Regions from separate parts of the Zoogloea sp. JDB1 genome, predicted to be linked through region 2. Evidence: predicted binding sites of a transcription regulator. Region 2 holds the regulator's gene; each other region holds the start of a gene.
The links. The regulator sigma-54, encoded in region 2, starts transcription at its own class of promoters, with help from an activator protein. The targets are predictions, from matches to a motif close to TGGCACGCTTNCTGCTNA.

Region 1 (9,627 bases), 1.4 Mb from region 2:
GTGCGGCGTTGGGCGGCAATGCGGCGGCCGGCCGACCAGGTGCCGCCTTCCAGCACGCGGGCCAGCGGAAAAGCCTCCGGCGTCAGCCCAAGCAGTTCGCGGACGGCGAGCGCGAGCCGGTCGAGGCCGATGACGGTCAGCGCCCGCCATTCGACGATGGGCGGCGCATCCACCGTCCAGGCATGGCGCCAGAAGCGCTCCTCCCGCGGACGGATCAACCCGAAGTCGAGCAATAAGCCACCGTTGCGATACTCCGGCAGGCCGGTCAGTTCGTCCAGCCCGGTGATCGTCAGCCCCGCTGTTTCCAGCGGTTCGAGCAGGGAATAGGTGAGCCACTGGGTCAGCTTGTGGAAAGGCAGCAGGCCATCCTCCAGCGCCGGATGGGCCCAGCAGTCGCCGAGCGGGACGCCCTGCAGCACCACGCGGCCCGGCCACACCGGCCCGAGGGCGCGCAGCAGCGTGCCGAGCACGAAGGACGCGGCGAGCTTGCCGTCGATGGCGTGGGCCAGCAGGTAATCCACCAGAGTGCCGGCGCGGGCCGGCGTGCCGAACACCGCCGGCGTTGCTTCCATCACCGCACCCAGGCGTTGCAGTAGCGCGCTTCGCCCGTCCAGCCCGACCAGCGGATTGGCCGGCCCGACCTGGAAGGCTTCGGCCAGCACTTCCGGTGTCAGGCGCTGCAGCGCCGCCGCATCGCAGCGCAGCGGGCTGGCCGGTTCGGCAGACAGCGCGCCACTGGCGAACAAGGCCAGACTGGCCACGCCAAGCCCTTCGGAGCGGCCCAGTTCCATGACGCCGGCCACGTCCCGGTAACGCCACTCAGCGCCCGCGCCGGCATCCAGCAGCACGCTGGGGATGACCAGATCGACCGCCACGCGAGCCTGCTCCAGCCGGTCCCCGTCGAGGCCATGGGTGCCGACCAGTGCGCCCCAGCGATTCCTGCCGCCCGCCTCGAAGTGGCGCCAGCGGCTGTGGTAGGGCACGTCGAGATCCGGGTAGTTGAGGCGGATGGTCTGCGCGACGTAGTCCGCGCACGCGGACAGTTGCTCCGGGTCCCAGGTGAAGAACGGCGACAGGCCAGCCTCCACCCGCGCCGTCACCACGCGGCAACGCTCGCGCACCGCCGCCGAGCTCAGCAGGGCCGCCGCCGGATGACCGGCGGAGACCGGCGTGTGCCATCCCGATCCATGATTCATGCGTGCAGCCCCCTGCCTTTGGCGACCGCCAGTTCGGCCGCGCTCGGCGGCGCCACCGGCGTGAAATAGCCGGCCGCCGTCTTGGCGTCCATCTCCACCCGCGCATCGGCGGGAATCAGCGCGTCGGGAATCGCCACCTGTTCGACGACCTGGATGCCGGCGGCGGTCAGCGCGCCGTGCTTCATGTTGCTCATCGACGCCCAGCGGTCGATGCGTGTGATGCCGAGCCAGTGGAAGACGTCCGGCATCAGCTCCTGGAAACGCATGTCCTGCACGCCGGCGACACATTCGGTGCGCTCGAAGTAGGTTTCGGCGCGGTCGCCGCCGAACTGGCGCTTGCGGGCGTTATAGACCAGGAACTTGGTCACCTCGCCCAGTGCCCGCCCCTCCTTGCGGTTGTACACCACCAGGCCGACACCACCCCGCTGGGCCATCTCCACGCATACCTCGATGCCGTGAGCGAGATAAGGCCGGCAGGTGCAGATGTCCGATCCGAACACGTCGGAGCCGTTGCATTCGTCGTGAACGCGACAGGCGACCTGCGTTTCCGGACGGCCGAGCAGGCTCACGTCACCGAAGAAATAGAGCGTCATGCCGCCGATCGGCGGCAGGAAGACCTTCAGGTCGGGCCGCGTGACGAGCTCCGGGAACATCCCGCCGGTCTGCTCGAACAGCGCCCGTCGCAGCGCGCTCTCGGTGATGCCGAAGCGCTCTGCCACGCCGGGCAGGTACCACACCGGGTCGATGGCGGCTTTGGTCACGCGCACATCGCCGTTGGCTTCGAGGATGTCGCCGTCCGGCACCAGGCGGCCGGCCTCGATGGCATCGCGGAGCTCCGGCATGTTGATGTGGGCGGTAGTCACCGCAATGGTCGGGCGGATGTCCATGCCCGCTGCGATCTCGGCGGCGAACTCCTGGGCCACCCGGTGCCCCCATGGGTCGAGGGACACTATGCGCCCCGCGTCGGCCCACTGGGGATGGGGTCCGATGCCGGTGGCCGGCACGGTGTTGGTGAGGTCCGGCCGGTGGTTGGCCTGCAGGTTGCCGGCCGCCACCGCCAGCGCCCGATACACCGAATAGGAACCGGAGTGGGTGCCGATCACGTTACGCAGCGCTGGCTCAGCCAGGCCCGCCACCAACGGCCCCCGCTCGGCGGCGGTGGCGGCGCCCCAGCGGATGGTGGATACCGACCGCCCACGGCTGGCACGGGGATGGGAAGTCAGAACGATATGGGACGCCATGCTTCGCTCCTGAAAACCTGACCATATGGTCAATTTTCTATTAGCGAGTTTCATGCCATCGGAAATCAGCCCGTTTTCAGGCTCGGAATGAGTCAAGCACGCACTATTGCAGTGCACCATTCCGATCTGGCGAACCCAGTCGGTGCGCGACGCCCATCGCTTTCACCTGGGATCGGGCATGAATCCGGCCCACCTGAAAGCCCAATGCCACCCTTTCACAAAAACATTTACACAAATACAATTGATGTCAATCGATAGCTGTAAGCTCAGAACTGACTTCCGTGTGCCCTTCGCCGGCTCCCTGTTGTGACGGATGCGCCCGCATCCACGAAGCACCGACCGCCCCCGATCGCCTCCCCACCGACCAGGCCCTTGCGCCTGCCCGGACGGCCAGCCTGCCCCGCAGACGCGAAGGCCACGTCAGGACATCATCTCGACCGTTTCCCTCCCACCACTCCTGGAGTTACTCCGTGAACAAGTCCTTGTTGTCCACCCTTGCCTGCAGCCTCGTGCTGGCCGCCTGCTCGACCACCGCGCAAAAGCCCACCGCCTCGACCGAGCAACCGGTTTCCGCCGCCCAGGCCGCACCGGCACCGGTCGCAGCCCCCGGCATGTCTGCCGCCGAACTGGAAGCCCAGAAGCTGAAGGCCCAGCGTGAAGAACTGGCCAAGAAGAGCGTCTATTTCGCCTTCGACAAGTTCGCCGTCGAGACCAAGTACCGTGACGTGGTGAAGCAGCAGGCCGACTTCCTGAACGGCCATGCCAAGGACGCCGTCACCGTGGAAGGCAACGCCGACGAACGCGGCAGCCGCGAATACAACCTGGCCCTCGGCCAGAAGCGCGCCGAGTCCGTGCGCAAGGCGCTGGTGCTGCAGGGCGTGCCCGATGGCCGTATCGAAGCGGTGAGCTTCGGCTCCGAAAAGCCGCGCGCAAGCTGTGCCGAGGAACGCTGCTGGGCCGAGAACCGCCGCGTGGACTTCCAGCACAAGGACAAGTAAGCCGTTCGTCGGCTCCCGTGGGGAAACAGGTCGTGAAGCGTACGAAGATCAACCCTCGACGCAGCGGCCTGCTCAGCACGCTCCGCTGGCGGACCCGCATCACCCTCTGGCTGGCCGCGCTGGCGGCCGGGGTGATCGTGGCGGGATTCGCCAAGCTGGCGGAACTGGCGCTCACCCTCTTCGGCGGGCTTTCTTCAGGCAGGCCCTGGCTCCCCTTTCTGCTGACCCCATTGATCGGCATGAGCACTGTCTGGCTCACCCGGCGCTACTTCCCCGGAGCCCAGGGCAGCGGCATCCCTCAGGTAATAGCGGCAACGCGCCTGGCCGCACAGGGAAAGGCAGTCCGGCAACTGGTCTCGCTGCGCATCGCGTTCGGCAAAGTGAGCCTGGGCGCGTTCGCTCTGATCGGCGGCTTTTCCTCCGGTCGTGAAGGCCCTTCGGTCCAGGTGGCCGCCTCAATCCTCCACGCTGCGCACAAGCTGCTTCCCAATACCCGTGCCTTACGTGCTTCGGATCTCATCCTGGCTGGCGGAGCGGCAGGCGTCGCCGCGGCCTTCAACACCCCACTCGCGGGCATCGTCTTCGCCGTAGAAGAGCTCGGACGGCGCCTGGAAACCCGGACCAGCGGCGTGTTGGTCAGCACCATCATCCTGTCGGGACTGGTCGCCATTGCCTTGCTTGGCAACTACAACTACTTCGGACATGTGAAGGATGGTCGGATCGATCAGTCCTTGCTGCTTCCCGTCGTAACCGCTGGCGTAGCCTGCGGCGTGTCCGGCGGCCTGTTCAGCCGGCTGATGCTGTTGCCGATGAGCTTTCGGGAACACGTGCTGTGGCGATGGCGCGAGACGCATCCGATCCTGTTTGCAGGCGGTTGCAGCGTTTTCGTGGCACTCGCCGGTTTCATCAGCGGCGGGGTGTCCTACGGCAGCGGCTATACGATTACCGCCCATGTCGTCGCCGGCCAAATGGAACTCCCCTGGTATGCGGCGCCTTCCCGCTTCCTAGCCACACTGGCCAGCTACTATTCGGGGATTCCCGGAGGCATCTTCGCCCCCTCGCTGGCAATCGGGGCGGCCATCGGGTCTCCCCTGACGTCCCTGCTTGGTATCGGCGAAGGCATCCCGGCCTTCATCGCACTGTGCATGGCGGGTTTCCTTGCAGCCGTAACCCAGGCACCAATCACCTCCGCGATCATCGTCATGGAGATGATCGACGGACATGGAATGGTCATCAGCCTGATGGCTGTCACGCTGATCGCAAAGGCGATTGCTTCACGCATCAGCCCTGAACTCTATCAGCAACTGGCGCTCGGTTTCCTGCCCAGCCCGCTGCATGGCCCCGTGCAACAGCAGCGGCCACCAACGCCTTAGCAAGCGATATCACGCGCCACTGTGCAACCTTCCACTGGCCAGTGTGCCGTGGGCTTGAGCCTCGGCCCACAGGGCTCGCGCGAAGGTTTTCCAAATCACCCCACCGTGGCTCTCGAAGCCAACGCTGGCGCTCTCCTGCATCGTGCGGAGCATTAACGCCGCCAGGCCGAACAGCTCGACCTTGGCGAGCAGCTGGTAGTCGATGGGCGTCGCCATCGCCCGCTGGACGTCCGACGACACGTGTTCGATCGCCTCCCGCGCCAGCGCCCGCACCTGCTCCGCATTGCTCCAGTCGATACCGAGGGCCACCCCTCGGCGCTCGATCTCGCGCTCGATGTCCTGAGTGTCCTGAAGATAGTTCTCAAAACCGGCCATTGAATGGTTCCTGTATTGGAGGCGAACCGGCTGGCCGTCTCATGATTGGATATCGGGTGGAGCCTTCTCACTCAGAATTGGTTCCGGAACGGACGACGAACGGCTCAGCGCCCCCGTGCCGCCGCGGAGAAGGCATCGAGCAGCGGCAGGCAGTCGAGCAGATCGGACCTTCCCGGCGTGTGGAATTCGGGATGCCACTGCACGCCGACCAGGAAACTGCGGCCGGAGTGGCGGATCGCCTCCACCATACCATCCTCGGACGACACTGCCTCGACGACCAGATCACGGCCCACCGTCTTCACGCCCTGATGGTGGATGGACACCACGCGGCCGCCCTCGGCGCTTCCGAACCAGCGCTCGAACTGACCCTTCTCCTCGAAGCGCACCGAATGGTGGTGCAGATCGTAGGCCTCGGCCTGATGCATCGCCGAACCGCCGAACTGGGTCGGAATGTCCTGGTAGAGCGAACCGCCGAAGGCCACGTTGATCAGCTGCATGCCGCGGCAGATGCCGAGCACCGGCTTGCCGAGCTCGACGAACTCGTGCAGCAGTTCCATCTCGTAAGCATCGCGAACCCGGTCGCCGGTCCATTCCTCCTTCAGCGGCTGCTCGCCGTAAGCTTCCGGACTCACGTCCGCGCCCCCCTGCAGCACCAGGCCGTCGAGATATTCGGCGTAATCGCGCAGGCGGATGCTGCTGCGGTGGATCGGCCCGTCCTTCAGGATGGACGGCACCATCAGCACCAGCACGTCCCGCGACATGAGCCACTGGGCGATCGACTGTTCGAGCACCTGCAGGGTCTTCGACTCGAGCCCTGTCGCGCCGGCCTTCGGATGGAACAGGCGGGCCGACAGCCCGATGCGGATCGTCTTGTTCCTTGCCACGCTCGCTCTCCTTCCGGGGCCGGCGCCCCGCAACGTCTACAGATCGGCCAGCGGCTTGTCGACGCTCCGCTCGTCACGCGTCTTCAACTGGCCGATGACGCTGGCCAGCCCGGCCTGGAGCCGCAACAATTCTTCCTCGGACAAGCCTTGCAGGGCCTCCGGCAAGACGCCCTCGGCCGGGCCGGGTGCCGTCTGCAGCACGTCCGCCGCACTGTCGCTGACCTGCAGGCCAACCCGACGCTGGTCTTCCGGCTTGCGGCGCTTCGTCACCAAGCCGCGGGTCTCCAGCTTGTCCACCAACTGACTACATGTGGACTGATGGATCGACAAACGGCCCGCCAGTTCCGATACGCCAATACCCGGCGCACGGGCGATCTCATGCAGCAGCCACAGCTGGGAGCCCGATACGCCGCAGGTCTGCTCGACCTCGCGGAAATGCTGCTTCACTGAACCATAGATGAGACGGAACTGTTTGAGGACCGCAAAGGCCAACGATTCCTCTGCGGAGTTGGTGGCGAGCGCCTTGGAGTTGGAGTTTGCTAAATTCATTTACGGAAATTATATTTATACAAATTCAGTTTACTCAAGACAGTTCCACGTTCCCGGCCGCCATCGCCAGATCCCGGAGGCTGTCACACCCATCCAGAACTCTCAGGAAGCACCCATGCCTGCAATCGCCCCCGGCCTGCCCGACCGCGCCGCCGGCTCGCTGCGCCGCCTTCGCGACGCTCTCTTCCCCTTTGCCTGCGGCCTGCTGGCCACGGGCGGACTTCTGCTGACAAACAACGGTCTGGCCGGCGCCCCGGATCCGGGCAGCGCCATCGCATCGAGCACCCTCACCGTACAGCCCACCGGCTGGCGCAGTCTGGCCGGAGAAATCGCCCGCCTGGCCCGCGCCGTCGGCCTAAAGGCCGCCTGGCAGGACGACGTACGGTCAATCAACCTGACCGTCGACACGACCCAGGCCTTCGAGAACCGCCAGGCACAGCTGAGCCCCGCCTACACCTCGCTGCTCGGCGAGATCGCGCTGCTGGTGCAGGCCCGGCCGGAGATCCGCCTGATCATGACCGGCTTCGGCAACAGCCCGGCCACCCAGTACAACCCCGTCCTCTTCGGCCAGCGCCTGCGAGCCCTGCAGGTCTTCTTTGCCGAACACGGCATCGCGATCGGCCAGATCGAAACCCTGGTCAAGGACGTGGATGAGGCGGGCAGTCACGACACGCCGTCCGGCCGCACCGCGCCCGGACGGCTGATCAGCCTGCGCTTCGCACCGGCCTGACCTTGCTGGCGGCAAGCCCCGCCCGCGCCCGCGCCTCTTCCACATCGGCACCATTGGCCACCGCGACGCCCATGCGGCGCCGCGCAAAGGCCTCCGGCTTGCCGAACAGGCGCAGGTCGGCGCGCGGCACGGCCAGCGCATCGGCCACGCCTTCGAAGACGATGCCGTCGGCCTCTATCCCACCATAGATCACCGCGGACGCCCCCGGCTCGCGCAGGCTCACGTCCACCGGTAGCCCGAGAATCGCCCGCGCATGCAGTTCGAACTCGGAGAAGCGCTGGGAACACAAAGTGACCAGACCGGTGTCATGGGGGCGCGGGCTCACTTCCGAGAACCACACCATGTCGCCCTTCACGAACAGTTCGACACCGAACAGGCCACGCCCGCCCAGGTTGGCGGTAACCGCGCCGGCGATCTCCCGCGAGCGCTCGAGAGCCACCGGGCTCATCGCCTGGGGCTGCCAGGATTCGACGTAGTCACCGGAGACCTGCACATGGCCGATGGGATCGCAGAAATAGGTCTGCACGGTGCCGCTGGCATCACAGGCGCGCACGGTGAGCTGAGTGATCTCGTAATCGAAATCGATAAAACCCTCGACGATGACCCGCCCCTGATTCACCCGCCCGCCGGCAGCAGCGTAGTCCCAGGCCTTCTGCACGTCGTCCGGCCCCTTCAGCAGCGATTGGCCCTTGCCGGAGGACGACATCACCGGCTTGACGATGCACGGATAGCCGATTGCCGGCTGGCCGCCGGTGCCGTCGATGGCGGCCTGCAGCTCGGCCAGGGAGTCGGCGAAGCGATAGGGTGACGTGGCCAGCCCCAGTTCCTCGGCGGCCAGGCGACGGATGCCTTCGCGGTTCATCGTCAGGCGCGCGGCACGAGCGGTGGGAATCACCTCGGCCAGCCCTTCGGCTTCGATCTCGACGAGCGTGTCGGTGGCGATCGCCTCGATCTCCGGCACAATCAGGTGCGGCTTCTCCTTTTCGACCAGTGCGCGCAGCGCGGCGCCATCGGTCATCGGAATCACATGGGCACGGTGCGCCACCTGATGACCCGGCGCATTCGGATAACGGTCAACTGCGATCGTCTCCACTCCAAGGCGCTGCAGGGCGATCAGCACCTCCTTACCGAGTTCGCCGGAGCCCAGCAGCATCACGCGCAGGGCGGAGGGAGAAAGGGGGGTTCCAAGGTGCATGGCGGGCTCCGCGTCGATTGAGAGGCCGCGATTATACGGACTGCCCGCCGTGCGGCGGTCAGTCCGCACTCGCCATCCCCGTGTCAGGAGACGCGGAAACGGCCGATCTGCTGCTTCAGGTTGGTGGCGATCCCCTCCAGCTGGTGGGCGATAGCCGTGGTGTCGCGGATGGTGCCGGTGGTGTCCTCCACCATGCCGGCGATCTGCTCGACCCGCTGGGCGATGGCCGTGCTCGCCGCGCTCTGTTCGCGGGTCGCATCCGCCACGTCACCGACCCGCTGCAGCGTGGCCCGGGCCCCCGCCTCGATGGACTTCAACAACTCGGCAGCAGACGAAGCCAGTTCAACACCTTCCTGCACTTCCGGCAACGCCGCATTCATCGCATCGACGGCCCCACCTGTATCGCCCTGAATACCGACGATCATCTGCTCGATCTCGGTCGTCGCGGCGGAGGTCCGCTCGGCGAGCTTGCGCACTTCGTCTGCCACCACCGCAAAACCGCGCCCCTGCTCGCCGGCCCGTGCCGCCTCGATGGCCGCATTGAGCGCCAGGAGGTTGGTCTGGCCGGCGATATCCTTGATCACATTTGCGATCGACGACACTTGGCGTGCCCGTTCTTCAAGAGCCCGGATGCGGCCCGAAGCATCGGTGACGGTATCCGAAATCTTGCGGATCGCCGATGCTGCCAGACCGACCCGCGTCGAACCCTCCCCGGCCAGTTCGACAGCCTCCGTCGAGTAACGCGAGCTATCGGTAGCACTGTCTGAAATATGACTGGAGCTGACGGTCAGCTCCTCGATGGCGGCCGCCATTGCCGACGTGGCATCGGATTGCTGGTCGGCGGCGCCGGCAATCTGGTCCGACGCCATGGCAATACGGCCGGCGTTATCGACCAGACTATCGGCCTCCCGGTTGATCTCCGCAACCAGACTTCGCAAGGCCGCGACCATCGTCCCTGTCGCATGCAGCAGGCTGCCCGCTGGCGCGGTTCGTACTTCGGCGCTGAGGTCCCCCGACGCCACCCGCTGCATAACGGCAGCGACCTCGGCGGGCTCACCACCGAGTTGACGCAGGATGCTCGCCCCC
Region 2 (9,627 bases):
ACCGCCATGAAGAACGTCGTGCCATCCCACATGGCGGATGCCGAATTGTTCGACTTCCGTAACGTGTCGCGAGACACGCAGGTCGAGCAGGGCGACATCGTTTTCGACAAACCGGAATTGCCGGTCCATCCGGAGGGGGCTGCAGCCATCCCGATCGGAATCTGGAAGAGCTGATGTCATGAACCTTTGCACCGCTCTGGCCGAAGGCCGTGCGATCCGGGCCAACTTTCTTCCGCCTAGTGCGGATTACGGAGTCGTTCAGCATGCCTGATCGCGCCAAGGCGCCCTGCCTCCTCCTTGCCGAAATTGCCGGCGGTATTCTCCTTGCCGAAAAGCTGGGTGAGGCCGAGGCGGCCTATGCGGTCGAACGCAGCCTGAATCGTATGTCGCGCTGCGCCGAGGCCTATCAGGCCATCGGCTTCGCGGTCAAGAAGGCATCGCTGGTGGCGCACTTTATGGATGCGGATGCAGCCCTGTTGGCCGCGCGGGAGATGCGTGAGCGGGTGCGGGCCCTGCCGCCGATGAGCGGTATCAAGCTGATGCTGAAAGCTGGGGTGGTGCTGGAAACGGAAGCCGATGGGCTGGGGCTGGAGGCTGAAAAGCTGGCCGTGCTGCTGGTCGAGAGTCATGCCCCTGACAGTATCGCGGTATCGGAAAACCTGGGACGGATATTAGCGCCGTCGCTGCGTCGCATGCTGGGACAGGCAGGGGATGGAGCAGGCGAAATGCCCATTCCCGTTCTCGAACTGGGGGAGGCTCCACCGCCCACGCCTGCCGAACTGCGCCATGAGGCACTGCAGGCTCATAAGCACATGCGAATCAGTTATCGCGGGCGCAGTTGGGTGATCGATGTGGCCCGCCCGGCCCTGCTGTTCGGGCGTGATACCGGTAACGATATTGTGATCACCGATCCGCGTGTATCGCGTCAGCATGCCCGTCTCGAGCTTCGTAATGGGTTGTTCTATCTGGCCGATTCGAGCACCAACGGCACCTTCCTGCTTGAGGAGGGCAGCCCCGAACACTGCGTCAAGCGCGAGGAGTTCATCCTCGGCGAGAAGGGGCATATCGGCTGCGGCTTTTCCGTCGGCGACAACATGTCGGACGTGGTGGCGTTTGCCCTTGGATGATGTTGCTGGAGGCGTGTTGGATCAAATGACAGAGGGCCGCAATTGCGGCCCTCTGTTCATGTATGAAGCCTGTGCGGCAATTCAGACTTTCAAGCAGCCGCTCATGACCTTTTTGCGTTCGTCGCCCTTCAGTGCCTTCTCGTCGGCTTCCTTGTTACAGGACTTCATCTCGTTCTGCTGGCCTGTCGTGGCAAAGGCTGCGGGGGCCAGGCCGGCAGCAAACAGAGAAATGACGACGCTCAATATCATTTTTTCATCATGCCACTCTTCTCGTATGGACGGTTTGTCGGCATTGCGCACGGATCACAAACGTACCGTGAGACCCGCAATTGACGGTGGAGAGGTGCGTCGATGCGTCGTTTGCGACGAGTTGTGGCAGCGGCGGCTAGAAGCCGCTTTCTTCCATCGCGCGACGTTGGCGGTCGACGAATTCCTGCGTGGAGTCGATGCCGCGCAACAGCAGGATCGTCGAGCGCACGGCGGCCTCGAGCAGTACGGCGAGGTTGCGGCCGGCCGCAACCGGCAACACGACACGGCGCACCGGCACGCCTAAAATGGGTTGCTGTTCGCCGTCGAGGGTCAGGCGCAGCGGGTCTTCCTGGCCCGGTTGGCGGCGCTGCAGGTGGACCACCAGCTTGAGCTTCATCTTCCGCCGGCAGGCCGTTTCGCCAAATATCGTGCGGATATTGAGGATGCCGAGACCGCGCACCTCTATGACGTCCTGCAGTAATTCGGGGCAGCGTCCTTCCAGTACGGTCGGGGCGATGCGCGAGAACTCGACGATGTCGTCGGCCACCAGACCGTGGCCGCGGGAAATCAGTTCCAGCGCCAGTTCCGACTTGCCGGCACCTGAGTCGCCGGTAATGAACACGCCGAGGCCCAGCACGTCCATCAGCACCCCGTGCAGCGCGACCCTTTCGGCTAACTGTCGCGACAGGTAGCTGCGCAGCAGGTCGATGACGTTGGCGGACGGCAGCGGGCTTGCGAAGAGGGCGATGTCCTCGTTCGCGCACAGCGTGCGGATGATGCTCGGGATCTCCTCATCGTCGGCGACGATGAGCGCCGGCGGGGCGTAGGAGAGAATCTCCCGGACGTGGTGGATGACCTTCTCGCGGGTTTGGCGGCGGGCCCAAGCCATCTCGGAGGCGCCGAGGATCTGCAGGCGGTCCGGGTGGATCAGGTTGAGGTGGCCGACCATGTCGGCGGGCCAGATACGGTCTTCGGAGACCGAAATGCGGGTCGCCAGGCTGCCGCATATATGGCGCAGCCGGAGGCGCTCCAGATTGTCGTCAAACAGCCGGCTGACCGTCGTCTGACGCATGGCTGCCCCATTGGGCGAAAAGGGTATGGGCGGCCTGGGCATCGGGCGCGCTCATTAATTGTTCTCGGAAGCTGCGGTCGCTGAACATCTGAGCCAGTTCGGACAGCAGTTGGAGGTGGTGCTCGTTGGCCTGCTCGGGTACCAGCAGCACGAACAGCATCGATACGGGACGCCCGTCGGGGGCGTCGAAGGGAACCGGGTCGGCGAGGCGGATGAACGCACCCAGCGCCTCCTTGAGGCCCTTGATACGGCCGTGAGGAATGGCGATGCCCTGGCCGAGGCCGGTCGAGCCGAGCTTCTCGCGGGCAAACAGGCTGTCGAAGACGGTGCTGCGGCCGATGCCGTGGTTGTTCTCGAACAGCAGGCCGGCTTGCTCGAAAGCGCGCTTCTTGCTGCTCGCCTCGAGTCCGACGACTACATTGGTCGGCGGCAGAAGTTTGGCGATGAGGTTCATGCGAGGACTCTCCCGTGTGCGGAACGGGCCGACACAGGTTGCCGGTGAAAGGCGATTCAGGAAGATCCGGAGGCGGAGGCCGCCGGGGCCGTTGTGTCAATTGGGGCGCATTATAGCCACAACGGTCCCGGGGAAAAGGGTATTACTCGACGCCGGGAATCAGGACTCGGCGAGGTGCTGCTTCAGGGAGTCGTGACCGTGGTCGCTGGTCTTGTCCTTGTACTTCAGGACCTGACGATCAAGCTTGTCGATCAGCCCGTCGATGGCTGCGTACATGTCGGCATCTTCGTTCTCGACGTAGATGTCCTTGCCGCGCACGTGCACGGTGACTTCGGCCTTCTGACGCAGCTTTTCCACCGAGAGGATCACGCCGACGCTGGTGACGTTGTCGAAGTGACGGATCACGCGGTCCAGCTTGCTCGTGACGTACTCGCGGATGGCCGGCGTAACTTCGACGTGATGCCCCGTGATGTTGAGGTTCATGGTTGCTACCTTTCTGTCAGATGGTTTTGCGCAGACTGACCGGCGGAATATCGAGGGACTCGCGGTATTTTGCAATTGTCCGACGAGCCACGACGATACCCTGCTGGCCCAACAACTCGGCAATCTTGGCGTCGGACAAGGGTTTCTTCTTGTCTTCCGCTCCCACGAGCTGGCGAATCAGCGCCCGAATCGCCGTCGAGGAAGCAGCCCCACCGCTGTCGGTGGCAACGTGACTGCCGAAAAAATACTTGAACTCGAAAATGCCCCGCGGTGTGGCCATGTACTTTTGGGTGGTCACCCGCGAAACGGTGGATTCGTGTAGATCCAGTTGTTCGGCAATTTCCCGCAGGGTCAGCGGTCGCATTGCCACATCGCCATAATCGAAGAACTGGCGCTGGCGGTCAACGATCGCTTGCGAAACCCGCTGGATGGTGTCGAAACGCTGTTGCACGTTCTTGATCAGCCAGCGCGCCTCCTGCAGGTGGCTGGACAGGGAACCGCTGGCGCCACGGTTGTCGCGCAGGATCTGGGCATACAGCTGGTTGATGCGCAAACGCGGCATCGCATCTGGGTTGAGGCTGACGACCCAGTTGCTGCGCTGTTTGCGGACCACCACGTCGGGCACCACGTAGCGGGTGTCGGCCTGGGAGAACTGGGCACCGGGGCGCGGGTTGAGGCCGAGGATCAGGGCGTGGGCTTCGCGCAGGGTGTCGTCGCTGCAGCGCAGTGCGCGCTTGATCTTCAGGAAGTCGCGGGCGGCGAGCAGTTCGAGATGCTCGCTGACGATTGCGATGGCCAGTTCACGGGCCTCGCTGGGGGGCAGGGTGTGCAACTGCAGGGCCAGACACTGGCCCACGTCCTGGGCGCCGATGCCGGCCGGGTCCAGGCTCTGGATCTGGCGCAGGGCGATCTTGAGATCGTCCAGTTCGATTTCCAGTTCGGGGGGCAGCAGCGGCAGCAGATCGGCCAGATCCTGGCTGAGGTAGCCGTCGTCGTCGAGGGCCTCGATGAGGAAGCGCACCAGCGCCCGGTCCCGGTCGGACAGCGGCGTCAGCGCAACCTGGGCGTCCAGGTGGTCGCGCAGGGACGGCACGGCGGCCTGGAACTCCTGGAAGTCGGTCTCGTCATCGTCGTCGCGTTGCCCACCACTGCCCGCTGCAGCCCATTCACCGGCTTCGCCGCTGCTGTCGAAATCATGGTCCGGTTCGCGCTCGCGTTCCGACTCCCGGGATTGCTCCTGCTCGCGTTCGTGCGCGGCTTCGCTGCCTGCCGGCGCCACGGGGCCGGGGGCCTCGACGCGGCTCGAGCCAAGGTCGCCCTCGGGCTCTTCCCGCTCGAGCATGGGGTTTTCCAGGAGGATCTTCTCGATCTCCTGGTTGAGTTCGAGGGTCAACAACTGCAGCAGCTTGATGGACTGCTGCAGCTGAGGTGTCAGCGCGAGATGCTGGGAGAGTTTTAGCTGGAGGCTGGGCTTCATGAGTCGTATCGGGCCTCAGAGCCTGAAGTGCTCGCCGAGGTATACCTGGCGGACCTGTTCGTTGTGAACGATCTCGTCCGGGCGGCCACTGGCCAGCACCTCGCCGGCGTTGATGATGAAGGCACGGTCGCAGATGCCGAGGGTTTCACGGACGTTGTGGTCGGTGATCAACACACCGATCCCCTTGTCCTTCAGGAAGCGGATGATCTTCTGGATGTCGATGACGGCGATCGGGTCGACGCCGGCGAAGGGTTCGTCGAGCAGGATCAGGCGCGGGTCGGTGGCCAGGGCACGGGCGATCTCGCAGCGTCGGCGTTCGCCGCCGGACAGGGAGATGGCGGTGCTGTCGCGCAGGTGCTCGATGCCCAGCTCGTTCAGCAGCTCGTCAAGGCGGCTGGCGATCTGCGCCTTGGAGAGGCTCTGCAACTCGAGCACGGCCTGAATGTTCTCGGCCACCGTCAGCTTGCGGAAGACACTCATCTCCTGCGGCAGGTAGGACAGGCCCAGGCGTGCGCGCTGGTGGATCGGGCGATGGGTCAGCACCTCGTCGTCGAGGGTGATCTCGCCGCCGTCGGCGGCCACGAGACCGACGATCATGTAGAAGCAGGTGGTCTTGCCGGCGCCGTTGGGGCCGAGCAGACCGACGACCTCGCCGCTGCCGACGTTGAAGGAAACGTCGTGAACGACCGTGCGGGCCTTGTACTTCTTGCGTAGGTTGCTGACTTTAAGCAGGCTCATCGCCGGGGTGTTCTTTCAGGACTCTACGAATGATTTCGGTGGAAAAGCCGCGACCTTGAAGGAATCTCGCCTGCCGTGCCCATTCTCGCGCGTCTGCGGGTGGTGTGGTGAATTTTCGGCGGTGGATGTCGCGGGCACGTTCGAGTTCGCTTTCGCCGGTGTTTTCGTCGATCGCGTCGCCGATCAGTTCGGAGGATACGCCACGGCGGCTCAGTTCCAGTTTCAGGCGGGCGGCGCCGAAGCGGCTGGCCTTGGCGCGCACGTAGGCGTCGGCGAAACGGGCATCGGACAACAGGCCGAGGTCCACGAGGCGGTCGAGCTCGGCATCGACCTCCTCGGGGCTGCCGAGCGCGCCGAGCTTGCGCGCCAGCTCCGCGCGGGAGTGTTCCCGCTGGGCCAGGCAGCGCAGGGCGCGTTCATGCAGGCTTGCGACCATCGGCGTAGCGTTCTCGTCCGCGTCGTCAGGCCGCTGCAGCTGCCGCCGGCGGCAGCGCCGCCATCTCGGGCAGGCCGACGGCCACGCGGATCTTGTTCTCGATCTCGCGGGCGATGTGCGGGTTGGTCTTCAGGAACTCGCGGGCATTGTCCTTGCCTTGGCCGATCTTCTCGCCGTTGTAGGCGTACCAGGCGCCGGACTTGTCGATGAACTTGTGCTGGACGCCCAGATCGATGATCTCTCCTTCGCGGGAGGTGCCTTCGCCGTACAGGATGTCGAACAGGGTCTCGCGGAACGGCGGGGCGACTTTGTTCTTGACGACCTTGACCTTGGTTTCGGAGCCGATCACCTCGTCGTTCTTCTTGATGGTGCCGATGCGGCGGATGTCCATGCGCACCGAGGCATAGAACTTGAGCGCGTTGCCGCCGGTGGTGGTTTCCGGGCTGCCGAACATCACGCCGATCTTCATGCGGATCTGGTTGATGAAGATCACCAGGGTGTTGGTGCGCTTGATGTTGGCGGTGAGCTTGCGCAGGGCCTGGGACATCAGGCGGGCCTGCAGGCCGGGCAGCTGGTCGCCCATCTCGCCTTCGATTTCGGCCTTCGGGGTGAGGGCGGCGACGGAGTCGATGACGACCACGTCCACGCCGCCGGACCGCACCAGCATGTCGGCGATCTCGAGGGCTTGTTCGCCGGTGTCCGGCTGGGAGATCAGCAGGTCGCCGATGTTCACGCCGAGCTTCTGGGCGTAGGTGACGTCCAGCGCGTGTTCGGCGTCGATGAAGGCGGCGGTGCCGCCGAGCTTCTGCATCTCGGCTACGACCTGGAGGGTCAGCGTGGTCTTGCCGGAGGATTCGGGACCATAGATTTCGACAACCCGGCCACGGGGCAGGCCGCCGATGCCGAGGGCGATGTCGAGGCCCAGGGAGCCGGTGGACACGGTCTGGATGTCGCTTTCGACCTCGCCGTCACCGAGGCGCATGATCGAGCCTTTGCCGAATTGCTTTTCGATCTGCGAAAGAGCAGCGGCGAGAGCCTTGGCCTTGTTGTCATCCATTTGTCTTGATCCTTGTGATAAGGGTTTTGGAGATTATGGCACAGAGTTTGCGTAGGAGTGGACGCAGGTGCCGCAGCAAATTTTCGCCACGAGGTATGTGGCGATGCTGGTATTTTATACAGTCATTGGCGGGCGTCCAGCGAAATTGCTGAGCATTATTGCAATCAGCATGCCAGGCGACTTTTCTTGATGCCGCGCGCGCCGGCGTCAGAGATCTTCAGCGGTAGCGGCGGAGCAGTTCTTCGAGGGCAAAGACGACGGCCTGGCGGCGCACAGCCTCCCGGTCGCCGTCGAAGTGGCAGGTGGCGGTCTGGGCCGCCTCGCCGCTGCGGATCCAGCCGAAGCAGACGGTGCCGACGGGTTTTTCCGGGGAGCCGCCAGTGGGGCCGGCGATGCCCGAGATTGACAGGGCCAGGTCGGCCTCGGCGCGTTCCAGCGTGCCGCTGGCCATTGCCGCGGTGGTTTGTTCGCTGACCGCGCCGTAACGCGCCAGCGTCATCGGCGAGACGCCGAGCAGTGCGCACTTGGCGTCGTTGGAGTAGGTGATGAAGCCGCAGTCGAACCAGGCCGAACTACCGGCCGTGGCGGTGACCACTTCGGCGACCCAGCCGCCGGTGCACGATTCGGCGCTGGCGAGCCGCCAGCCCTTGGCCTGCAGATGCTCGCCGACGAGGCGGGACAGGGTTTCCAGTTGAGCGTCCATCAGCCGGTGATTCTCATCAGGATGGCCAGCACCAGCAGGGAATAGCCGGCGGCCAGCAGGTCGTCGAGCATCACGCCGAAGCCGCCACGGGTGCGTTCGTCCACCCAGCGGATCGGTGGCGGTTTGACGATGTCGAAAAAGCGGAAGGTCACGAAGGCGGCGGCCTGCCAGGCCAGCGTGGTCGGGGTCAGCCACAGCACCAGCCAGATCGCGACGATCTCGTCCCATACGATGCTGCCGTGGTCGGCCACGCCGAGGGCCCGGCCGGTGCGTTCGCAGGCCAGCACGCCGAACAGGAAACAGGCCACCAGCAGCGCGGCGAACATCGGGTCGGACAGCGGCGCCGACACGAAGGGGAACAGCGCCCACCCGGCCAGCGTGCCGAAGGTGCCGGGAGCCTTCGGTGCCAGGCCGGAGCCGAATCCGAGGGCCACGAAATGGGCCGGATCGGAAACCAGGAAGCGCGGCGTGGGCTTCATGCGCTGCGGCCGAAGTGGTCGTAGCCGCTGGCCCGCGCCAGTCGCAACTGGCCGTCGCGAGTGCGTAGCGAGAGTTGTTCTGTCTGCGCCGTGATGCGGCCGATGCAGTGCAGTGGCAACTCCAGACTCTGCGAGATAGCCTCGATGCCGCCACGGCGGTCGGCCGGCGCGGTGAACAGCAGTTCGTAGTCGTCACCGCCGGCGCTACAGGCGGTGAAGGCCCGCGCTGCGTCGCCGCAGGCGTCGGTCAGCATGCTGAGGGGTAGCCTGGCCTCGTCGATCTCGGCGCCGACGCGGGACAGTTCGAGAATGTGGTTCAGGTCGCCGAAGAGGCCGTCGGAGACGTCCAGCATTGCGCTGGCGAGCCCGCGCAGGGCCAGGCCGAGGGCGACCCGCGGCTGCGGCCGTTGCAGGGCCGCCAGGCAGTCGTCGCGGTAGGCCTTGGCCAGGCGGATCTCGCCGCGCAGGTCGGCGAGGCCGAGGGCTGCACGTCCCGGTGCGCCGGACACCCACAGGTCGTCGCCGGGGCGGGCGCCGGAGCGGGTGATGGCGGTGCCGGTGGGCACCTCACCAAAAATGGTTGGGCACAGGTTAAGGGGGCCGCGCGTGGTATCGCCGCCGATCGCGTCGATGCCGAAGGCCTCGCAGCAGGCGAAGAAGCCCCGTGCGAAGGCTTCTATCCATGCTTCGTCGGCGTTCGGCAGGCTGGCCGCAAGGACTACCCAGCGTGGTTCGGCGCCCATCGCGGCGATGTCGGAGACGTTCACCGCGAGGGTCTTCCAGCCCAGGTCTTCCGGATCGGTGTCGGCGAAGAAATGCGTGCCGGCCACCAGCATGTCGGTGGAGATGGCCAGCTGCATGCCGGCCCGGGGTCGGACCAGCGCCGCGTCGTCGCCCACCGCCAGGTCGGTGTGGCGGGCGGGACGCGTGAAGTGCCGGCGGATCAGGGCGAATTCGGAGGGCATCGCGCAGGGACTGTCCGGCGGCGGGGCCGGATCAGTTCGAATTGCCGTTGTTGCGGGGGGCGCGACGCTGCTGGGCGTTGGCTTCCACCTCGTCGGCCCGCACGCGGGCAGCGAGCTTGTCGAGCACCCCATTGACGAACTTGTGGCCGTCGGTGCCGCCGTAACCCTTGGCCAGCTCGATGGCCTCGTTGATGATCACGCGGTACGGCGTTTCCGGGCGATGCACCAGCTCGAAGGTGGCCATCAGCAGGATGCCGCGCTCGATCGGCGACAGCTCGTTGAGGGGACGCTCGATATAGGGAGCAAAGGCCACCTGCAGGTCCGGCGCATTGCCAATGGTGCCGCGAAGCAGGCCGAGGAAGAGGTCGCGATCGCACTTGTCGAAAC
Region 3 (9,627 bases), 2.0 Mb from region 2:
CCTGATGCTGCACGGTATCAACCACAACATGTTCGGCAAGCGCGACCCGGTGCAGTACGGCACCATCACGCTGGAGGAGATCGACGGCCAGCTGCAGGCGCTGGGCCGCGAACTGGGTGTCGAGGTGGACAGCTACCAGACCAACCAGGAAGGCGACATGTGCCTGCGCATTCACCAGGCCTTCACCGACGGCGTGGACGCGGTGCTGATCAACGCCGGCGCCTGGACCCACTACAGCTACGGCATCCGCGACGCGCTGGCGATCCTGACCTGTCCGATCGTCGAGCTGCACATGTCCAACATCCATGCCCGCGAACCCTTCCGCCACGTGTCGGTGTTTGCCGACATCGTGAAGGGGCAGATCTGTGGTTTCGGCGTGGACAGCTATCTGCTGGCCCTGCGCGCGGCGGTGTCGGCGATCCGCTGAGGGGGCTTACAGCAGGGACAGCAGGGCGTGTTCGGCTTCGCGCAATACCGGCAGGGCGCGAGTCAGCGCCTGCTGGGAGGTCTCGTTGCCGATCGGCAGGCTGACGCTGATCGAGCCGACGACCACGCCGGCACGGGTCCGCACCGGTACCGCGATGCCGCGGCGGTCCTGCTCCAGTTGCTGTTCCAGGATGCTGTAGCCGTTGGTCCGCGCCTTGTCGATGACGGCGCGAACGTCTTCCACGCTGGTATAGCTGTGCGGCGTGTAGGGTATGAATTTGCGCCCCGTCAGCCAGCGCTCCACTTCTTCGGGCGGCTTGCAGGCCAATAGCACGATGCCGGCCGAAGCCAGGTTGGCGGCGATCCGAGCGCCCAGCACGAACCCCAAGCTCTGCACGCGGCCCACGCCGTTGCGGGCGACGAAGACCACTTCATCTTCGTCGAGCACCGCGAAGAAGGCCGAGCCGCCCAGTTCGATGCTGATCCGCTGCAGGAAAGGCTGTACGGCCCGAGGTACCTTGGCGGAATCGAAATAGGACCAGCCCAGGCGCAGGATGCGCGGCGTCAGCCAGAAATGGGTGCCGTCGCTGTCCACGTAGCCCAGATGCTGCAGCGTCAGCAGGTAGCGTCGTGCCGCGGTGCGGGTGATGCCGGTGCGTCGCGCGGCCGTCGACGGGGTCAGACGCGGGTGGGCGTCGTTGAACGCCTCGATGATCCGCAGGCCCTTTTCGAGGCCGGCAATCCAGTCTCGTCGGTCGAGTTCCAGTTCTTCTTCGGCCATTTCCGTGTCTCCGTTGTCGGGCTCCGACCGTTTGAAGGGGCAGGTGCAAAGCGCGCGATTGTTGGTGTTGGGTGCGCGATTGTCGCGCCGTAAGCCCCCTGGGGCAATGGCCCGCCCGAAGCGGCCTGCCTAAGATTCTGTCCATAAACAAGCACAACAGGCGGAGACCCTTGATGCGCCGAGCCATTGCCACTGTCTGCATCAGTGGAACCCTCGAAGAGAAGCTGGAGTCCATTGCCCGCGCGCGTTTCGACGCGGTGGAGATCTTCGAGAACGACCTCATCTACAGCCGCATGTCGCCGCGCGAGATCCGCCAGCGCTGCGCCGACCTGGGCCTGGGCATCGACCTGTACCAGCCCTTCCGCGACATGGACGGCGTGGACGACGCCCGCTTCAAGCGCAACCTGGACCGCGCCCAGCGCAAGTTCGACCTGATGGTCGAGCTGGGTGCGCCGATGCTGCTGGTGTGCTCCAACGTGCAGGCCAACACCATCTGCGACGACGAGCTGATGGCCTCGCAACTCCACGCGATGGCCGAGAAGGCCGCTGAGCGCGGACTGCGCATCGCCTACGAGGCACTGGCCTGGGGCCATCACGTCAATCGCTACGGCCATTCCTGGGACATCGTCAAGAAGGCCGACCACCCGCATCTGGGGATCTGTCTGGACAGTTTCCATACCCTGTCGCGTGGCGACGATCCGGCCGGCATCGAGCAGATCCCGGCCGACAAGCTGTTCTTCCTGCAACTGGCCGACGCGCCGCGCATGGTGATGGACGTGCTGCAGTGGAGCCGCCATTACCGCTGTTTCCCGGGCCAGGGCACCTTCGACCTGGTCGGCTTCATGGAGCATGTGCTCAAAGCCGGCTATCCGGGGCCGCTGTCGCTGGAGATCTTCAACGATGTGTTCCGTGCTGCGCCGAACCGTCGCACGACCCTCGACGCGTTTTCGTCGCTGCTTTACCTCGAGGAGCAGATCCGCGCCCGCCTGGAAGCCCAGGCCGTCGGTGATCCGGCCGCCCGCGCGCTGACCGAGCGCATCGAGCTGTTCAACCCGCCGGCGCCGCCCAAGCTGCGCGGCCTGTCCTTCATCGAGTTCGCGGTGGACGACGCGTCCGGCAAGGCTCTCGGCAAGGCGTTGCAGGGGCTGGGCTTCGACCATTCCGGCACCCACCGCACCAAGAACGTCGAGCTCTACCAGCAGGGCGATGTGCGCCTGGTGCTCAACAACGAGCCGGGCTCCTTCGCCAGCGACTACTTCCAGCGCCGCGGGCCGTCGATCTGCGCGCTGGGCCTGGCCACCGACGACGGCCAGCGGGCAGTGAACCGCGGGGTGGCCTTCCACGTGCCCAGCCACGCCGGTCGCGTGGGCCCCAACGAGGCGCTGATTCCGGCGCTGCGCGCGGTGGACGACAGCATCATCTACTTCGTGTCCCAGGCGCTGGAGGACAAGGGCTTCCTGGAGACCGATTTCGCCATCGATCCGGCCAGGCAGGGGCGCAGCAAGGCCGGCATCTACAAGGTGGATCACCTGGCCGAGGGCTTCCCTTTCGAGCAGTTCGATACCGGCGTGTTGTTCAACCGCGTGGTGCTGGGCCTGCATCCGCAGGAAAGCATGGAGCTGGCTGACCCCAACGGGCTGGTGCGCAGCTGTGCGATGGTCGATGCGAGCCAATCCCTGCGCATCGCGCTGAACGTGTCCCACAGCCGCGCCACCGTGACCGGGCGCAGCATGGAGGCGCTGCAGGGCGGGGGCGTGCACCACATCGCGCTGGCCAGCGATGACATCTTTGCGACCGCCGAGTACCTGAGGAAGCACGGCATCGCCCTGCTTGACGTGCCCGACAATTATTATGAAGACCTGCCGGCCCGTTTCGAGCTGGACGACGCGCAGCTCGAACGCATGCGCCGCCTCGGGGTTCTCTACGACCGCAACGAGGAGGGGGAATTCTTCCACTTCTACACCCAGATGTTCGTGGACCGCTTTTTCTTCGAAATCGTCCAGCGCCGTGACGGCTATGCCGGCTTCGGGGCTTCCAATGCGCCGGTCCGCATGTCGGCCCAGGCGAGGAGGAGCTGAGGGCCAGACGGTTTGCGGAGTGTGCAGGGGTGAGTGAGAGAAGGGTTCCCGAGTCGATACGTGCGTTGCGGTCGGCCAATTTCCGGCTGTACTTCTTTGGCCAGGCGGTGTCGCTGCTGGGCTCGTGGATCCAGCAGGTGGCGCTGGTGTGGCTGGTGTACCGGCTGACCGGATCGGCGGCGCTGCTCGGCGTGACCACCTTTGCGTCACTGGCCCCGCAGCTGCTGATCGGGCCGCTGGCCGGCGCGTGGATCGACAAGCAGGACAAGCGGCGCTGCCTGATCATCGTGCAGTCCCTGCTAGCCACCCAGGCGCTGACGCTGGCGGTGCTGACCGCGCTGGGCTGGATCGGGCCGACGCTGATCGTTGCGATGTCCCTGCTGCTCGGCGTGCTGGGCAGCTTTGATGCGCCGCTGCGCCATTCGCTGATCAATGCTTTCGTGGAAAGCCGCGAGGATCTGCCCAATGCGCTGGCGCTCAACTCGATGCTGGTCAATGGCGGCCGTTTCTTCGGGCCGCCGATAGCCGGGCTGCTACTGGGGTTGAGTTCGGAGGCGGTGTGTTTCGGCCTCAACGCGCTGTCCTTCATGGCGCTGATCTTTGCGGTGCTACGCGCCGATGGACGGATGCCGGAGCCGGTGCGCGGTCCGGTCGGGCGGGTCTTCAAGGAGGGCGCGTGCTATGTGTGGGACACCTGGTATGTGCGGGTGCTGATCGGCGTGGTGATCGGGGTGAACCTGACCGCATCGAGCTATGCGACGCTGCTGCCGATCCTGGCCAAGGACGTGTTCCTCGGCGATGCCAAGACCCTCGGGTGGCTGTGGGGCGGGGCGGGCGGTGGCGCCTTCCTGGGGACCGTCATGCTGACCCGCGTGCGTTCGTTGGCGCGGCTGAGCCAGGGCGTGGTCGCCGCGGTGGCGATCAGCGCGGTGGCGCTGGTCGGGATCGGCGCCAGCCACCTTCCGGCACTGGCCTTTGCCGGGCTGGTGTTGCTGGGCTTCGGCATCACCGTCTGCAATGCCGGCATCAACATGCTGCTGCAGTCGAGCACGCCGGAGACCATGCGCGGCCGCGTGGTGTCCTTCTTCATGGCGACGCGCTTCGGCTTCGACGCCATTGGCGGGCTGGCCGCCGGCCTGCTTGCTGCCTGGTGGGGCGTGCAGGCGGCCTTGTGGATCGAGGGCGTGCTGTTGTTCGTCTGCCTCGGCTTTCTTTTTTCCCATCGTGGGCGGCTGGAGAGTGACCTGCGGCACTGAACTTGTACTGACTTTTCCCACCCGGCGGGCACCTCTCCCTCCCAAACTACCCGCCGGTCTTTCGCATCCCGCCGAGCATTGCGCTTCGGCGGGATTTTTTTGCGTGCTCGGGGTCTGGAAAGGGGGCGCGTAACGAGCAGGAAGGCGTTGGCTGAACGCCCATGGAGGCGAATTTACTTGCCCGTAACCGTCTGCCCAGGGCTTTCCTGCATGCCGCCGCCGGGTTCGGCCGGCGTCGGGTGCAATACCTGCTCCGCATCCTCCCTGACCTGCGCCGCGAGCTCGCTGGCCAGGCCGAGGCGGCGCAGCAACCAAGGACTCAGGTCCTGCTCGAAAGGGTCGGGCAGGGCGAGGTTCTCCATTGCAGCGCAGGGTGCTGGCGCCAATGTTGCCTCGGGTGCAGTCAGGGCCCGGTCGATGGCTACGGTGGCCTGTTGCAGCGGAAGCTGGATGCGTGCCGCGTCGAGGCGGCCGCGGCGTGACATCAGCATCGTCTTTACCGCGGTGAGCTGGGCGAGCAGCTGGTAGTTGTGGGCCAGCAGGCGCCCCAGGGCTTCCAGCGGCGGCCGTACCGCGCGGGGCTCGGCGAGGGATTGCTGGGTGGCTTGCACCAGCGCCGACAGGCTGTCGTAGGCTTCGCGGCGGGCCAGCCGCCAGGCCAGTTCGGGTTCGTTGTCCACCGCCTGCAACTGCCCCAGGCCCAGCGCGATGCGGGCGTGGTGGGCCTGGGCGGCGAGGCTGCGGGTCACGAGGGCCGGGATGCGGCCACGTTCCCAGCTGGGTAGCACGTAGGCGAAGGCCCAGGCGATGGCGACGCCAGCCAGCGTGTCGGCGATGCGCTCGATGACTTCGAAGGTGGCGCTGCCGGCGTTCAGCATGTGGCTCTGCACCAGGCCCATGACCGTCGCGGCCACTGCGGCGACGACGTAGCGCCGGACCGCGAAGGCATGGGCGACGCCCTGGGCCAGCATGACGACCAGCAGCAAGAGGAGCACCGGTGGATGGGCTGCCAGCAATGCGCCGGTCAGCACGCAGCCGAGCAGCGTGCCCAGTACGCGATGGTTCCGGCGTTCGACGGTCTGGGCCAGGCTGCCGCGCAGCACAACGACGATCGTCAGCAGGATCCAGTAGTCGTGGGTGCCCCAGGGCACGGCGAGGGACAGGGCGTAGGCGCTGCCGATGGCAAGGGCGGCGCGGATCGCGTGGCGCAGCGGCGGTGCGTTCCAGTGCCACAGCTCGGCGAGGGGGTGCCAGGACCAGGTCGTGGGGCTGACGAAGGCTTGCCAGGCTGTGCGTACCAGGCTCAGGTCGGGCAGTTCCTCGCCGCGGGCGAGGGAGATCAGGCGCAAGGTTTCGTCGTTGATATGGCCGAGGCGGTTGCTGAGGCCGCGAGCCAGCATTGCCGTCGACGGGGCGCTGCCGTCGACCTGGCTTTCTTCATTGGGCAGTTCCAGGCGGGCGAGTTGGGGCCGGTGGCTGGCGAAGGGCTCGGGCGGGCGACCGATGAGCAGGGCGTCGGCGAGGCCGTCCAGTTCGTCGGCCAGAGCGCAGAGGATCTCGCCGAGGGCGTTGAGCAGCGGCGGGTGGCCGGGGTGCGTGCGTAGCGTGTCCACGTCCAGCTCGCTGGCCAGCAGGTGGTCGCGCATCTCAAGCACCTGCAGCAGCATGCCGGCCAGACGCTGGCGGCGTGGAGTGCGTGGGGATTCGAGCAGGATGTTGCGGGCCGCCTGCAGTTGGTCGGCCAGCGCGGCCTGGCGCCGCAGCAGCTCGCCGATCAGCGGGGCGGCATCGGACGCTTGGGTCAGGGCGCTGAACTGCCGTGCCTGGCAGCGCATCAGTCCGGCCAGCGCAAACAGCACGTCGGCCAGCATCTGGATCCGATAGCGGGCATTGAGGGCCGAGTTGGCCAGGCTGGCGAACACCAGGTAGCCCCCGCAGCCGATGGCGCAGTACAGGCCGGTCGTCGCGATGCTGCCGGTGCCCTCGTGCACCGGCACGGCCATCGACAGGACCACGGCGAACATGATCGAGATGGAGATCGGCAGCCCACGCTTGCCCCACGCGCCCGCGAGGAAGGCGATGAAGCTGGCCGGTACCAGCAGCAGGCCCAGCAGCACCGGCGAGTTGTGCAGGGCTTGGACGGCGAGGAATAGCGGCAGGCCGATCAGCGCCGCTGGCAGCAGTTGCCAGAACTTGCCGCGCTGGGGCGCAGGCTGGTCCGGCGGAATCACGATGGCCACGCCCACCGACGCGGCTGCCGCGGCGAAGGCGCCGAAGTAGAAGTGCATGCTGCCCGAGATCAGCAGCATGCCGAGCGCCGCCACCAGACCGCTGGCCGCGTAATGGCTCAGCGCGATGCGCCGGGCGGCCCGCAGGGGCCGGTCGATGCGGGAACGTGTCTGCATGCGCCTGGGCCGGGCTTCCGGCAAGGGTGTCGATAGCAGGCAGAGGTTACGGTGCTGGGATGGGGAGAGGCAAGGCGGCCGGCGACCATGAAAAAGAAAAGCCGGCAGGGCCGGCTTTTCGTGACATTTGTACTACCGTTTACCAGTGCGTTTCCCGGTCCGGCGTGGCGGTGATCTTGTGGATAGTCAGGTCGGCGCCGTCGAATTCTTCTTCTGCATCCAGGCGGATGCCGACGATGGACTTCAGCGCGCCATAGACGATGGTGCCGCCCGCTGCGGCGACGACGATGCCGCCGGCGGTGCCGATCAGCTGCGACACGATGCTGATGCCGCCGATGCCGCCCAGCGCCTTGGCCCCGAAGATGCCCGCCGCGATGCCGCCCCAGGCGCCGCACAGGCCGTGCAGCGGCCACACGCCGAGCACGTCGTCGATCTTCCAGCGGTTCTGGGTGATGGTGAACAGCTGAACGAACAGCACGCCAGCGATCAGGCCGGTGACCAGCGCCCCGATCGGATGCATCAGGTCGGAGCCGGCACACACGGCCACCAGGCCGGCCAGCGGGCCGTTGTGGATGAAGCCCGGGTCGTTCTTGCCGAGGACCATTGCTGCCAGCGTGCCGCCGACCATCGCCATCAGGGAGTTGAGGGCCACCAGGCCGCTGACCTTGTCGAGGGTCTGGGCGGACATCACGTTGAAGCCGAACCAGCCGACGGTGAGGATCCACGCGCCAAGGGCCAGGAAGGGGATGTTGGAAGGCGGGTGGGCGGCCACGTTGCCGTCCTTGGTGTAGCGGCCGCGGCGGGCGCCGAGCAGCAGCACGGCGGGCAGCGCAATCCAGCCGCCGACCGCGTGCACCACCACCGAGCCGGCGAAGTCATGGAACTTGGCCCCGAAAGCCGCTTCCAGCCAGGGCTGAATGCCGAAGTTGTCATTCCACGCGATGCCCTCGAAGAAGGGATAGACGAAGCCGACCAGCAGGAAAGTGGCCACGCTCTGGGGATGGAACTTGGCGCGCTCGGCAATGCCGCCGGAGATGATGGCCGGGATGGCGGCGGCGAAGGTCAGCAGGAAGAAGAACTTGACCATCTCGTAGCCGCTCTTCTGGGCCAGCACTTCGGCGCTGGAGAAGAAGTTGACGCCGTAGGCCACGGTATAGCCGATGAAGAAGTAGGCGATGGCCGACACGCCGAAGTCGGTGAGGATCTTGACCAGGGCATTGACCTGGTTCTTCTTGCGTACCGTACCGACTTCCAGGAAGGCGAAGCCGGCGTGCATGGCAAGCACCATGATGGCGCCTAGCAGCACGAAGACAACGTTGCTGGTGTTACTGATTTGCTCCATTTTGGGCTCCGAAAATGAAGCGAGGCACCAAGCAGGTGCTGTGCCAGCTCAATTTTGGTGAAAAAACCTGATGAATTAAGGGCTTGCTATCAGGGTATGGTGTGGCGTGGCACCATGATCGTGCGAATTTGAAATGTGCGCACCAAATTAATGCGCAAATCTTTCGATTTTTGATTCCCGACTGATTGGGGGAAGAGGCTTTTCACCGTCTTGGTGCGGCCTGCTTTTGAGGCGGCTGTTTACCAGGCGTTCTCCACCGCAATCTGTGCCGGCGCCGCCAGTCTACTGAGACGAAAGCCCCGCCCGAGCAAGGCCTTGTGAGTGTCGTGGACCATGTTCGGGCTGCCGCAGATCATGATGCGGGAGTCGGCCAGGGTCAGCGGAATGTCCAGGTGCGCTTCCAGCTCGCCGCTCTGCAGCAGCGCCGGAATGCGCGCGTGGAGCGCACCGGCAACGGTGTCGTCGCGGGTGGCGACCGGCTGGTAGATCAGCTTGTGGCCATGCTCGGCCCACAGGGGATGGTCCTGCAGGGCGGCTATTTCCGTTTGGTAGGCGAGGTCGTCGGCATTGCGCGCGCAATGCACCAGGATGAGGCGTTCGAAGCGCGTCCAGGTGCTCTCATCCTGCAGGATCGCCAGGTAAGGCGCCAGACCCGTACCGGTGCCGAGCATCCACAGGTCACGTCCATCGGCAAAACGGTTGGTGGTGAAGAAGCCGAAGGGCTGGCGCTCCATCATCAACTCGTCGCCGACCTGCAACTGCTCCAGGCGGGACGTAAAGGCGCCGTCCGGCACGATGATCGAGTAGAACTCCAGGTGGTCGTCCCAGGTTGCCGACGCCATGGAGTACGCCCGCCAAACCGGCACCCCGTTGGCCTGGTGCAAGCCGAGGCGCGCGAACTGCCCCGGCACGAAGCGGAAACCCGCCTCCCGGCTGATCCGGAAGGACAGCAGCCGCGGGCTCCAGCGGTGCAGCCACAGGATGCGTGCCGGAAGGTACTTCTCGTTGGGGGCGTCCATCGAGTCTCTCCTTTTCAGGTCTGTGGGGAGAATTCAATCGCTCATCGCCGATTCGACCGTCTGGGGGCAGAGGAATTCGCCACAGGGATGTTTCCCTCGCTCGTGCTATGGCAGGTGTCCATGCCATTTTGGCGTGGGCATGAATACGCCATTGGGGTGGCCAAGGGGAGATGGGGTGGCCGGACGCCGCTGGCCTACCTGTAAGGGAGTGGGTTCAGGTTGGACTTGAAACGGTTCAACTCGAACCTGAACGGGTTCCCTTGGAGCTGAACCCGTTGCCCTTTTGGTACTTCGCCACGTCCAGGACTGACGAATTCTGG

Region 1: a site for sigma-54 is predicted at 2,478-2,495, ahead of AC1PPK_RS11885 (GTP cyclohydrolase II). Genes of this name have one in related genera too.
Region 3: a site for sigma-54 is predicted at 8,317-8,334, ahead of AC1PPK_RS22475 (ammonium transporter). Genes of this name have one in related genera too.

The regions. Positions count from the first base shown of each region.
Region 1 is NZ_CM161496.1:2,650,202-2,659,828, reverse strand. Features, by position in the region: gene AC1PPK_RS11890 (URC4/urg3 family protein) at 1-1,196, opposite strand, end outside; gene AC1PPK_RS11885 (GTP cyclohydrolase II) at 1,193-2,437, opposite strand; gene pal (peptidoglycan-associated lipoprotein Pal) at 2,908-3,435, shown strand; gene AC1PPK_RS11875 (chloride channel protein) at 3,468-4,808, shown strand; gene AC1PPK_RS11870 (hypothetical protein) at 4,818-5,183, opposite strand; gene AC1PPK_RS11865 (gamma-glutamyl-gamma-aminobutyrate hydrolase family protein) at 5,288-6,067, opposite strand; gene AC1PPK_RS11860 (MarR family winged helix-turn-helix transcriptional regulator) at 6,104-6,616, opposite strand; gene AC1PPK_RS11855 (hypothetical protein) at 6,732-7,346, shown strand; gene purT (formate-dependent phosphoribosylglycinamide formyltransferase) at 7,321-8,541, opposite strand; gene AC1PPK_RS11845 (methyl-accepting chemotaxis protein) at 8,625-9,627, opposite strand, start outside.
Region 2 is NZ_CM161496.1:1,295,624-1,305,250, forward strand. Features, by position in the region: gene ttcA (tRNA 2-thiocytidine(32) synthetase TtcA) at 1-174, shown strand, start outside; gene AC1PPK_RS05675 (FHA domain-containing protein) at 264-1,127, shown strand; gene AC1PPK_RS05680 (PsiF family protein) at 1,209-1,427, opposite strand; gene hprK (HPr(Ser) kinase/phosphatase) at 1,513-2,448, opposite strand; gene ptsN (PTS IIA-like nitrogen regulatory protein PtsN) at 2,417-2,902, opposite strand; gene hpf (ribosome hibernation-promoting factor, HPF/YfiA family) at 3,062-3,385, opposite strand; gene AC1PPK_RS05700 (RNA polymerase factor sigma-54) at 3,402-4,862, opposite strand; gene lptB (LPS export ABC transporter ATP-binding protein) at 4,878-5,600, opposite strand; gene recX (recombination regulator RecX) at 5,587-6,036, opposite strand; gene recA (recombinase RecA) at 6,062-7,093, opposite strand; gene pncC (nicotinamide-nucleotide amidase) at 7,311-7,796, opposite strand; gene AC1PPK_RS05725 (phosphatidylglycerophosphatase A family protein) at 7,796-8,275, opposite strand; gene thiL (thiamine-phosphate kinase) at 8,272-9,240, opposite strand; gene nusB (transcription antitermination factor NusB) at 9,272-9,627, opposite strand, start outside.
Region 3 is NZ_CM161496.1:4,954,006-4,963,632, reverse strand. Features, by position in the region: gene aroQ (type II 3-dehydroquinate dehydratase) at 1-427, shown strand, start outside; gene AC1PPK_RS22495 (IclR family transcriptional regulator domain-containing protein) at 434-1,207, opposite strand; gene AC1PPK_RS22490 (bifunctional sugar phosphate isomerase/epimerase/4-hydroxyphenylpyruvate dioxygenase family protein) at 1,381-3,285, shown strand; gene AC1PPK_RS22485 (MFS transporter) at 3,315-4,541, shown strand; gene AC1PPK_RS22480 (FUSC family protein) at 4,715-6,946, opposite strand; gene AC1PPK_RS22475 (ammonium transporter) at 7,086-8,288, opposite strand; gene AC1PPK_RS22470 (ferredoxin--NADP reductase) at 8,528-9,307, opposite strand.